Regions from separate parts of the Mesorhizobium sp. ES1-3 genome, predicted to be linked through region 2. Evidence: predicted binding sites of a transcription regulator. Region 2 holds the regulator's gene; each other region holds the start of a gene.
What was found. The regulator PhoB, encoded in region 2, activates phosphate uptake and scavenging genes when phosphate is short. The targets are predictions, from matches to a motif close to TGTCATNNANCTGTCAT.
Positions count from the first base shown of each region.

Region 1 (3,273 bases), on a different contig from region 2:
GCATTGCCGGGCTCGACGTGACACTTCTCGACATGAGCAGCGAAAGACTGGCCTTCGCCGCGAGTGAGCTCGGCTTTTCGATTCTCGACGGCTCGCAAGCACCCGTGTCAGATCTGGTGCGTGATGCGACCGACGGCGAAGGCTTCGACGCGGTCTTCGATGCCACCGGCAACACCCGGTCCGTGCAATCGGCCTTCGCCCATGTCGCGCATGGCGGCACGCTGGTGCTGGTCAGCGTCGTCAAGGACGACATCGTCTTTTCCGACCCTGAGTTCCACAAGCGCGAAATGACATTGATCGGCAGCCGCAATGCGTTGCGCGCCGACTTCGATCATGTCGCCGCCTCGATCCGCAATGGGGCCGTGCCGCTAGCCAAGCTCGTCACCCACCGCACCACGCTGGCCGATACGCCAGGGGATCTCGCACGCTGGGCGCACGAAAAGTCGGGCCTGATCAAGGCCGTGATCGAGATCGGATAGCCTTACAGCGCCGATAGCTTCAGCTCCACTCGCTCGGCAGGGAAGCGCGATTCGGAAAACTGGATCGGCTGGCCGTCAGGCGTGACGTTGACCGCCACCGTGACCAGCACGATGGCGCCGGGCTGCAGGTCGAGGTCGGCAAGATCGGCGGCGTCCGCGTGGCGCGCCGACAGCACCGTCGACTGCCTGAGATAATCGTCGATACCGAAACGGGCGAGCGACGCGGTGATCGAACCGGTCTGCGCCATCGCCTTGTCGATGCCGGCAAAGCGCCTCCCCTCGAACCAGGCGGCGGCGCGCGACACCGGTCGTCCGTCGGCCTCGCCGCGCGTTTCCAACCTGATTACCCCGGCACCCCGGGCCAAACCGAGCCCTTCGGCAACGCGCTGGCTGGCGGGCTCGTTCGATGAGGAGAGCAGTACGATGTGCCGTTCCGACGTCTGCCCCTGCAGGCCAGTCGAAAAGCGTGTCCGCGCGCCGATCGGATAGGACAGCCGCTTGCGCGACAAGACGAAGGTGCCGCGTCCCTGCTCGGCCCGCAATACGCCCTCCTGCACGAGCGCCGATATGGCGCTGCGTACGGTGTGACGGTTGACGCCGTAGCGCTCGGCCAGCGCGACCTCGGGCGGCAGCGCGGCATTCTCGGCGAAGTCGCCGCTGGCAATCGATTGCAGGATCCTGTCGGCGATCTGGCGCCACAGTGAAACACCGCTGCGCCGCTCGATGCTGTCGGCCACCTGCTGCCCGATCATGTTTTTGCCCCCCGGCCAATCCTGTCACGCACCCGTCATGGACTCGCGTTAGGTAATATGTATAATTTGTATAGTTGTCTATATCAATAGACAAATTTAGCGAAGAGGAAAGTTGGCGATGCGAGGACAGGAAGCCCGCGATCAGGCCGAGCGCAAAGCCGCCATGGCGACGCTGGCGCAATCGAGCGGCGATGACATCGTGCGGCTCTGGAACGAGGCCGGCCTGCCTTCGAAAGCCGAATTGCTGCGCGGCCCCGAGACCGGCCTGGTCACGCTGCGCGGCCGCATCGGCGGCGGCGGCGCGCCCTTCAATGTCGGCGAAGCGACCATCACTCGTGCCACGGTCCGGCTGCCATCCGGGCAAGTAGGCCATTGCTACGCGCTTGGCCGCGACAAGCAGAAGGCGAAGCTTGCAGCCATCGCCGACGCGCTCTGGCAGGACCCTACCCGCCGCACCGAGGTCGAGACCGGGCTCATTGCGCCCCTGCGCTCGGCTCTGACCGCTGCCCACGAAAAACGCCGCGCCGAGACGGCGGCAACGAAGGTGGATTTCTTCACCATGGTTCGCGGAGAAGATTGATGGATATCGCTGCGCAATCGATCGAAGGCGGTTTCGCCGATCCGGTCTTCAACGCCCAGGCCGTGTTTCGGGCCCTCATGGATGCCATGGCGCGGCCGGGCAGTGTCCAGCCATTACCGGCCCTGGCCCGCCCGCCGGCGCCGCTTTCGGCAACATCAGGCGCCATTGCCCTGGCGCTGTGCGACAACGACACGCCGCTCTGGCTCGACCCGGCACTGCATGCCTCCGTGGCGATCAGCTCCTGGCTTGGTTTCCACACGGGCGCACCGCTGGCCAACACATCAGCCGACGCGCATTTCGCGTTTATTGCCATGCCCGCCGAGATGATGGCGATCGATGGCTTTTCGCAGGGCACGCAGGACTATCCCGACCGATCGACGACGCTGATCCTGCAGGTCGGCGACCTCGCTTCAGGGGCCCCGCTGTTGCTGGAAGGCCCCGGCATCGAAACCAGCGCCACGATCGCACCGGCCCAGATGCCGCGCCATTTCGTCGAGCAGTGGAAGCAAAACAACAAGCGCTTTCCTCGTGGCGTCGACATCATCCTCGCCACATCGGACGGCATAACCTGCCTGCCGCGCACGACGCGCATCAAGACGATGGAGGCTTGAAGATGTATGTCGCGGTCAAAGGTGGCGAAGCCGCAATTGCCAACGCTCACAGCCTGCTTGCCGACCGCCGGCGCGGCGACCGCTCGGTGCCGGCGCTGCGCCTTGACCAGATTGTCGAACAACTGGCGCTCGGCGTCGACAGGGTGATGAGCGAAGGCTCGCTCTATGACCGTGAACTCGCCGCGCTAGCTATCGTCCAGGCCCGCGGCGACATGATCGAGGCGATCTTCCTGGTGCGCGCCTACCGCACCACCCTGCCGCGCTTCGGTTACACCAGCCCGATCGACACCAGCGCGATGCTGGTCGAACGGCGCGTCTCGGCGACCTACAAGGACCTGCCTGGCGGCCAGCTGCTTGGTCCGACTTTCGACTACACCCACCGCCTGCTCGACCCGGAGCTTGCCGCCGGCGCCGATGTCGCCGAACCGTTGCAGCGCGCCGGCGAGGCCGAGCCCATGCCGCGTGTCTCGGCCATCCTTGCTCGCGAAGGCCTGATCGAGCCCGATGGCGACATGCCGCAGGACCACATTCCCGGCGACATCACCCGTGAGCCGCTGGAATTCCCGATGGCGCGCGACATCCGCCTGCAGGCGCTGTCGCGCGGTGACGAGGGTTTTCTGTTGGCGCTCGGCTATTCCACGCAGCGCGGCTATGCCCGCAACCATCCCTTCGTCGGCGAGATCCGCATCGGCGAGGTTGAGCTGGAACTCGACGTGCCCGAACTGCCTTTCGCCGTGCCGCTCGGCACGGTGCGGGTCACCGAATGCCAGATGGTCAACCAGTTCAAGGGCTCGGCCAAGGCGCCGCCGCAATTCACCCGCGGCTACGGCCTCGTCTTCGGCCAGAGCGAA
Region 1 covers NZ_JAIUGW010000024.1:62,847-66,119, forward strand. Annotated here, with positions in the region: gene LB536_RS25260 (zinc-binding alcohol dehydrogenase family protein) at 1-479, shown strand, start outside; gene phnF (phosphonate metabolism transcriptional regulator PhnF) at 482-1,231, opposite strand; gene phnG (phosphonate C-P lyase system protein PhnG) at 1,350-1,811, shown strand; gene phnH (phosphonate C-P lyase system protein PhnH) at 1,811-2,422, shown strand; gene LB536_RS25280 (carbon-phosphorus lyase complex subunit PhnI) at 2,425-3,273, shown strand, end outside.
Region 1: a site for PhoB is predicted at 1,254-1,270, ahead of phnF (phosphonate metabolism transcriptional regulator PhnF). Genes of this name have one in related genera too.

Region 2 (3,273 bases):
AAGCCGGAAGTCATCCTGCTCGACGAGCCGGCCTCGGCGCTCGACCCATTGTCCACCGCCAAGATCGAGGAACTGATCGACGAGTTGCAGGCCGACTACACGATCGTCATCGTCACCCACAACATGCAGCAGGCCGCGCGCGTCTCGAAGCAGACGGCTTTCATGTATCTGGGCGAACTGGTCGAATTCGACAAGACCGAGAAGATCTTCACGTCGCCTCGCGAGAAGCGCACGCAGGACTACATCACCGGCCGCTTCGGCTGATATCACGCATACGAGGACCAGGATCATGGCCGAACACACAGTCGCAGCCTTCGACGAGGATCTCGGACAGATCAGCAGGCTGATCAGCGACATGGGCGATCTCGCCGGCACGATGGTCGGTGGCGCCACCAAGGCGCTGCTGAATTCGGACAACGCGCTGGCACAGCGCGTCGTCTCCGACGACGCCATCATGGACGCGCGCCAGCGCGAACTCGACGACCGCGCCATCACCCTGATCGCCAAGCGCCAGCCGATGGCCGACGATCTGCGCCATGTCGTCGGCTCGATCCGCATGGCGGGCGATCTCGAGCGCATCGGCGACCTTGCCAAGAACATCGCCAAGCGCGTCGGCTCCGTCGGCCTCACCGCCACGCCGCGCGACCTGTCGCATTCGATCGACTCCATGGCGCAGCTGGTGCTGATCCAGGTGCAGGGCGTGGTCGAGGAATATGCGGCCGGCGATGCCGCCGCACTCGCCAAGCTCAGGAACGACGACGAACGCATCGACGTCAAATACACCTCGGTGTTCCGCGAACTCCTGACCTACATGATGGAGGATCCGCGCAACATCACGGCTTGCACGCATCTTTTGTTCTGCGCCAAGAACCTCGAACGCATCGGCGACCATGTGACCAACATCGCCGAGAATGCGTACTATGTGCTGACTGGCACGCAACTGCCCGCCAATCGTCCGAAGCAGGACGAGACGGCGATGTCGGTGCCGGCGGCTTGACGGCAGGGATGATCAATCGATGATCGCGCCACGCATCATGGTGGTGGAGGACGAGGAGCCGCTCGGTGTGCTCCTGCGCTACAATCTGGAATCGGAAGGGTACCAGGTCGAGGTGGTGACGCGCGGCGACGAAGCCGAGATCCGCCTCCAGGAGAACGTGCCCGACCTCCTGGTGCTCGACTGGATGGTGCCGGCGGTTTCCGGCATCGAGCTCTGTCGGCGCCTGCGAATGCGGCCCGAGACCGAGAGGCTGCCGATCATCATGCTGACGGCACGCGGCGAGGAGAGCGACCGCGTGCGCGGCCTTTCGACCGGTGCCGACGACTATCTGGTCAAGCCGTTCTCGACGCCGGAATTCATGGCCCGGGTCAAGGCGCTGCTACGCCGCGCCAAGCCGGAAGTGCTGTCCAGCGTGCTCAAGGTCGGAGACATCGTGCTCGACCGCGAATCGCACCGGGTCTATCGCAAGAAGAGCGAGATCCGGCTTGGCCCGACCGAGTTCCGGTTGCTAGAGTTCATGATGCGCCATCCCGGCCGGGTGTTCTCGCGCAGCCAGCTGCTCGACAATGTCTGGGGCGAGACGATCTATATCGACGAGCGCACCGTGGACGTGCATGTCGGACGGCTGCGCAAGGCGGTCAACAATGGCCGCATGCCGGACGTCATCCGCACCATCCGCGGCGCGGGCTACGCGATCCGCGAGGATTAAAGCGCCGCTCAGCCAGCGCGAGTGCAGCGAAACATGCCTCGCCTCGCGGAAATGGCCATTCAACTCGCTGTGCCGTTGCCATGTCGAGCGTGCTGTCGGGTTTGCGCATCTGAACCGGTGTCGAACTTTCCACTCCCCCCAACGTCGGCGTCACACCGATCACACGGCATGGGTGTCACTGTCATCGAAGCCGTCAATAGCTTGGGACGCCCAGTCAAGCAGTTGGGACGCGCAGTCCTGGCGTCCGGCCATGCGTTTCCCGGACTGCAAGGCGTTGCACGGTTTCAGGCAACGCTCTTCCCGGCACTCCCTCTCACTTGCACGCTCAGCGCGAAAATCTCCTGGTCGACGAAAGTCAATGCGCGCATGGCGCAGCCTTCGCGAATGAGCGGCAGCTCGTTCGGCTCGGTGTCGAAGGAAATCGATTCCGAATGCTGGCCGCCGGCGGTGTGGGCGATGGCCTCGCGCAACGCCGGCTCGATCAGGTCGAAGGCGGCGGCGCTGACGCCGACCATGGCGACCGGTGCGGGATCGATCAGCGCGAACAGGCTGCCAAGCCCGTATCCGAGCGTTTCGCCGGCCTTGCGGTAAAGAGATCGGGGGCTAGGGCGGTCTGCGGCGTAAACCTGCCTGAGGGCTTATATCACGTGCCCGTTCCGCCGGCGTGACCTATAGCCGGCGCCGCGCGGCAAGACGCGCCTTCATCCGTGCCTTTGCCGATTCAGTGCCATCGTGGAAGGTGTCGAACCACTTGTCCCATGGCACTTCCAGCGTGCCGTAGTTCACCTCAAAGTAGCGATGATGAAGCTGGTGGTGGAAGGTGCCCAGGTCGACGCGCTTGCGCCCGGCCAGCCAGAGCCCTTCGAACCCGGTATGGGTGGTAATGGCGTAAAGGCCATAGAACATCAGGTGGCAGATAAGATGCACCGGGCTGGACGGAACAACGAAATGGACCAGCGCGGTTCCGAAATAGAAAATGTGTTCAACCGGGTGCATCGCAAGGCCCGACCACGGCCCCACATCAATATTGCGGTGATGCAGCGCGTGGATGCGGTAAAGGAGCTTCGTATGGAGCAGCCGGTGAATCCAGTAGAAGTAGAAACTCTCCCAGATCGGGATCAACAGGAAGAGGCCGACGAACCAGACCGGGTGGCCGGACCATGTTAGAGTCGGCGCATAGCCATTGGCCATCGCCCACCAGACCAGCGCCTCGTATGCCGACCAGATCGTTACGCCCGAAGCCAGCGACCAGAACACGTTGTCGGCCAGTTGGCTGTCGAAACTGAAGGCGCGCCCCTTGCGCGGGTAGGGGCGCGGATCAAACTTCTTGTCGGTGCCCTGCAACTGGTGGCGGTGAAAAACAAGATGCAGCCCCTGCGCTACAACTACCGTCAGGCCGAAGTTTCGTAGCCAGATCACCCCGATCCATAGCCCTGGCTCCTTCGCCTGGGCAAGCGTGGGGCTGGCCAAGGCATAAGCCGCGAAGGCCAGCCCCACGATGACGAGATTGATTGAGACAGGCAGCCAGCTTCCGACATACCAGCGAAAGATCGCTGCGAGGTTCAGC
Region 2 covers NZ_JAIUGW010000005.1:59,748-63,020, reverse strand. Annotated here, with positions in the region: gene pstB (phosphate ABC transporter ATP-binding protein PstB) at 1-264, shown strand, start outside; gene phoU (phosphate signaling complex protein PhoU) at 290-997, shown strand; gene phoB (phosphate regulon transcriptional regulator PhoB) at 1,017-1,706, shown strand; partial or broken gene LB536_RS09530 (sugar kinase) at 1,991-2,323, opposite strand; gene LB536_RS09525 (sterol desaturase family protein) at 2,376-3,273, opposite strand, start outside.

Region 3 (3,273 bases), on a different contig from region 2:
CCGCAGCCGGGTCTCGGAAAGCGAACTCGGCGACTATTCCTACATGATGCAGGACTGCGCCGTCTGGTGCGCGACGATCGGCAAGTTCGCCAACATCGCGGCAAGCGTCCGCCTCAACGCCACCAACCACCCGACCTGGCGGCCGACGCTGCACCACTTCACCTATCGCGCCTCGGACTATTGGGACGACGCCGAGCATGAGAGCGAATTCTTCGCTGAGCGTCGCGCCAAGCGTGTCATCATCGGCCACGACACCTGGCTCGGCCACGGCTCGACCGTCCTGCCCGGCGTCACCGTCGGCGATGGTGCGGCAGTCGGCGCCGGTGCGGTGGTCTCCAGGGATGTCGCCCCTTACACCATCGTCGCCGGCGTGCCGGCCAAGCCGATCCGCGAGCGCTTCGACCGTCGCATCGCCGAGCGCTACCAGGCGCTGGCCTGGTGGGACTGGGACCATGCGAGGCTACGTGCCTCGCTCGACGATTTCCGCGAACTGTCCGCCGAGGCGTTCCTGGAGAAATACGAAGGGTAGAGCATCAGATCATCGTCATAGGGCGAGCCTGTTCATATCCCTGACATACGATTCGGACAGGACGCCATCTCCCAAGGAGATCGCCATGCTCGACACCGTCAGACCCTCGCTCACCGGATTCTTTGCCGGCTCCAATCCGACGCCGCCGGCGCATCTTGGCACGCGCTACGATGGATCGGGCAACTTTCTCCTCGAGCCCGGCAACACCGTCGTCAGCCATCTGGTCGGCGGCTCGCCCTCCGAAGCGGTGGTGCTGGCCGTGCGCGAGAAGATGCTGGCAATGTCGGACGTCGACCGCCTCGCCTTTACACCCGTCTCCAGCCTGCACATGACGCTGTTCCAGGGCGTCATCGAATATCGCCGCCGCTTGCCTTACTGGCCACGGGACGTGCCGCTCGACACCAGCATCGACGCCATGACCCGCCTCTATCTGGAACGCCTGAAGGGTTTCCAGGGCGCCGGCCCGTTCAACATCAAGGTGGTCGAAGTTCTGCCGACCGGCCTCACCGTTGCCGGCGCGACCGACGAGGACATGCGCATCATGCGTGCATGGCGCGATGCTCTGACTGTGCCGTTCGGCTACCGGCACCCCGACCACGACAATTACCTCTTTCACATCACCTTCGCCTACCAGATCCAGCGTCTCGCCGACGACAGCGCTGCCGCATGGCAGGCGCTGTTCGACGATTGCCTGGCGCTTTTCGCGCGGCAGGCTCCGGTGATCGAGATCAAGGCCCCCGCCTTCTGCGCATTCCGCGACATGAAACATTTCGAGGAATTGCTGGTGCTTGGCTGATCGCCAGCAGGACGCCGACCGTCGTATCTGTGGAGCGTAACAAAACTGACATGCCGGCGACACGGCAGGTTCATGTGGCTGCGTTAGGCGAGAGCCTGACGATCAATATGGACCGGACTGGAACCAGCCCATGTCAGCAAGCTCTGCCACGCTCGAAATCCGCGGCGTCAGCCGACGATTTGGCAAGAACACCGCCGTCAGTGACATCAACATCTCGATCCCGCAGGGGCAGATGGTTGGCGTCATCGGTCGTTCGGGCGCCGGCAAATCGACGCTTCTTCGCATGATCAACCGTCTTGTCGACCCCAGCCAGGGGTCGATTTTTTTTGACGGGGCGGAGGTTTCCCAGTTGCGCGGCTCGCCCTTGCGGCGCTGGCAGCGCGATTGCGCCATGATCTTCCAGCAGTTCAACCTGGTGCCGCGCCTCGACGTACTGACCAACGTGCTGCTCGGCAAACTGAACCACCGCTCGACCCTGTCCAACCTTCTCGGCATGTTCTCGCGCGCCGAGTGCGCAGAGGCGGTCGCCGCGCTCGAGCGGCTCGACATCGCCCGTACGGCACTTCAGCCGGCCGGCACCTTGTCTGGCGGCCAGCAGCAGCGCGTCGCCATCGCCCGCGCCATGATGCAGCAGCCCAGGGTGATCCTCGCCGACGAGCCGATCGCCTCGCTCGACCCGCTCAACGCCAAGGTGGTGATGGATTCGCTGCAGGACATCAATCTGCGCGAAGGCATCACCGTCGTCACCAACCTGCATACGCTCGATACCGCTCGTACCTATTGCAACCGCGTCATCGGCATGGCCGCCGGCAAGGTCGTCTTCGACGGGCCGCCCGAAGAGCTCGACCGCGACGCCGTGCGTCTTGTCTACGGCGCCGACAGCAATGGCGGCGAGATATCGGAGGTCATCACCTCCACCAGCGTAGCCTTCAAGCAGAAGATCGCCGCATCCGCCGGACCGCTCGAACCCGCATTTCCGGGATACTGAGCCCATTACGGGCATAGCGAGCAGCCTGGATCGTCCGCCCGCGTCAAGGGCACTTGTCAAGATCAAGAACGCTGCCGGCGCGGGGCCGGAACTTACAGGAGAGATATCAATGTTCAGGAAGATGGTTTTCGGTGCCGTTTCGGTGCTCGCCATGGCCACCAGTATGGCCCACGCCGCCGACATGAAGGAATTTCGCGTCGGCATTCTCGGTGGCGAAAACGAAACCGACCGGCTGCGCAACTACCAGTGCCTGGCCGATCATCTGAAGACCGAGTTCGGCTTCGAGAAAGTTTCGCTGTTCCCCGCCGCCGACTATGACGGCGTCATCCAGGGCCTGCTCGGCGGCACGCTCGACTTCGCCGAACTCGGCGCTTCCGGCTATGCCAGCGTCTATCTCAAGGATCCGAAGGCGGTTACCCCGATCCTCACCACCAAGCAGACCGACGGCGCCACCGGCTATTATTCTATCGGCCTGGCGCTGAAGACCTCCGGGATCACCGACATCAAGTCGGCCAAGGGCAAGAAGCTCGGCTATGCCGATCCGGATTCGACCTCCGGCTACCTGATCCCGCTGACCCAGATTCCGAAGACCACCGGCGCCTCGAACGAGGCCTTCTTCGCTTCGACCCAGTTCAACGGCGGCCACGAAAACAACGTTCTGGCCGTGCGTGATGGCAAGGTCGACGTCGCGGTCGACGATTCCTCGGGCACCGGCGACTTCAAGAACGGCTACACCTCCGGCACCTTCCACAAGGAAGTCGCCAAGGGCGCCGTCGACCCCAACGACTTCGTCGAAGTCTGGCGCTCGGGCCTGATCCCGAACGGCCCGCTCGTCGTGCGCACCGCGATAGGCGACGACATGACCGCCAAGCTGGCCGCCTTCTTCACCGATCTGCCCAAGAAGGACAAGGCTTGCTTCGAAGGCGTCGAAGGCGGCGACTTCACCGGCTACGTTCCGGT
Region 3 covers NZ_JAIUGW010000024.1:69,339-72,611, forward strand. Annotated here, with positions in the region: gene LB536_RS25305 (DapH/DapD/GlmU-related protein) at 1-529, shown strand, start outside; gene LB536_RS25310 (DUF1868 domain-containing protein) at 615-1,325, shown strand; gene phnC (phosphonate ABC transporter ATP-binding protein) at 1,456-2,313, shown strand; gene phnD (phosphonate ABC transporter substrate-binding protein) at 2,423-3,273, shown strand, end outside.
Region 3: a site for PhoB is predicted at 1,361-1,377, ahead of phnC (phosphonate ABC transporter ATP-binding protein). Genes of this name have one in related genera too.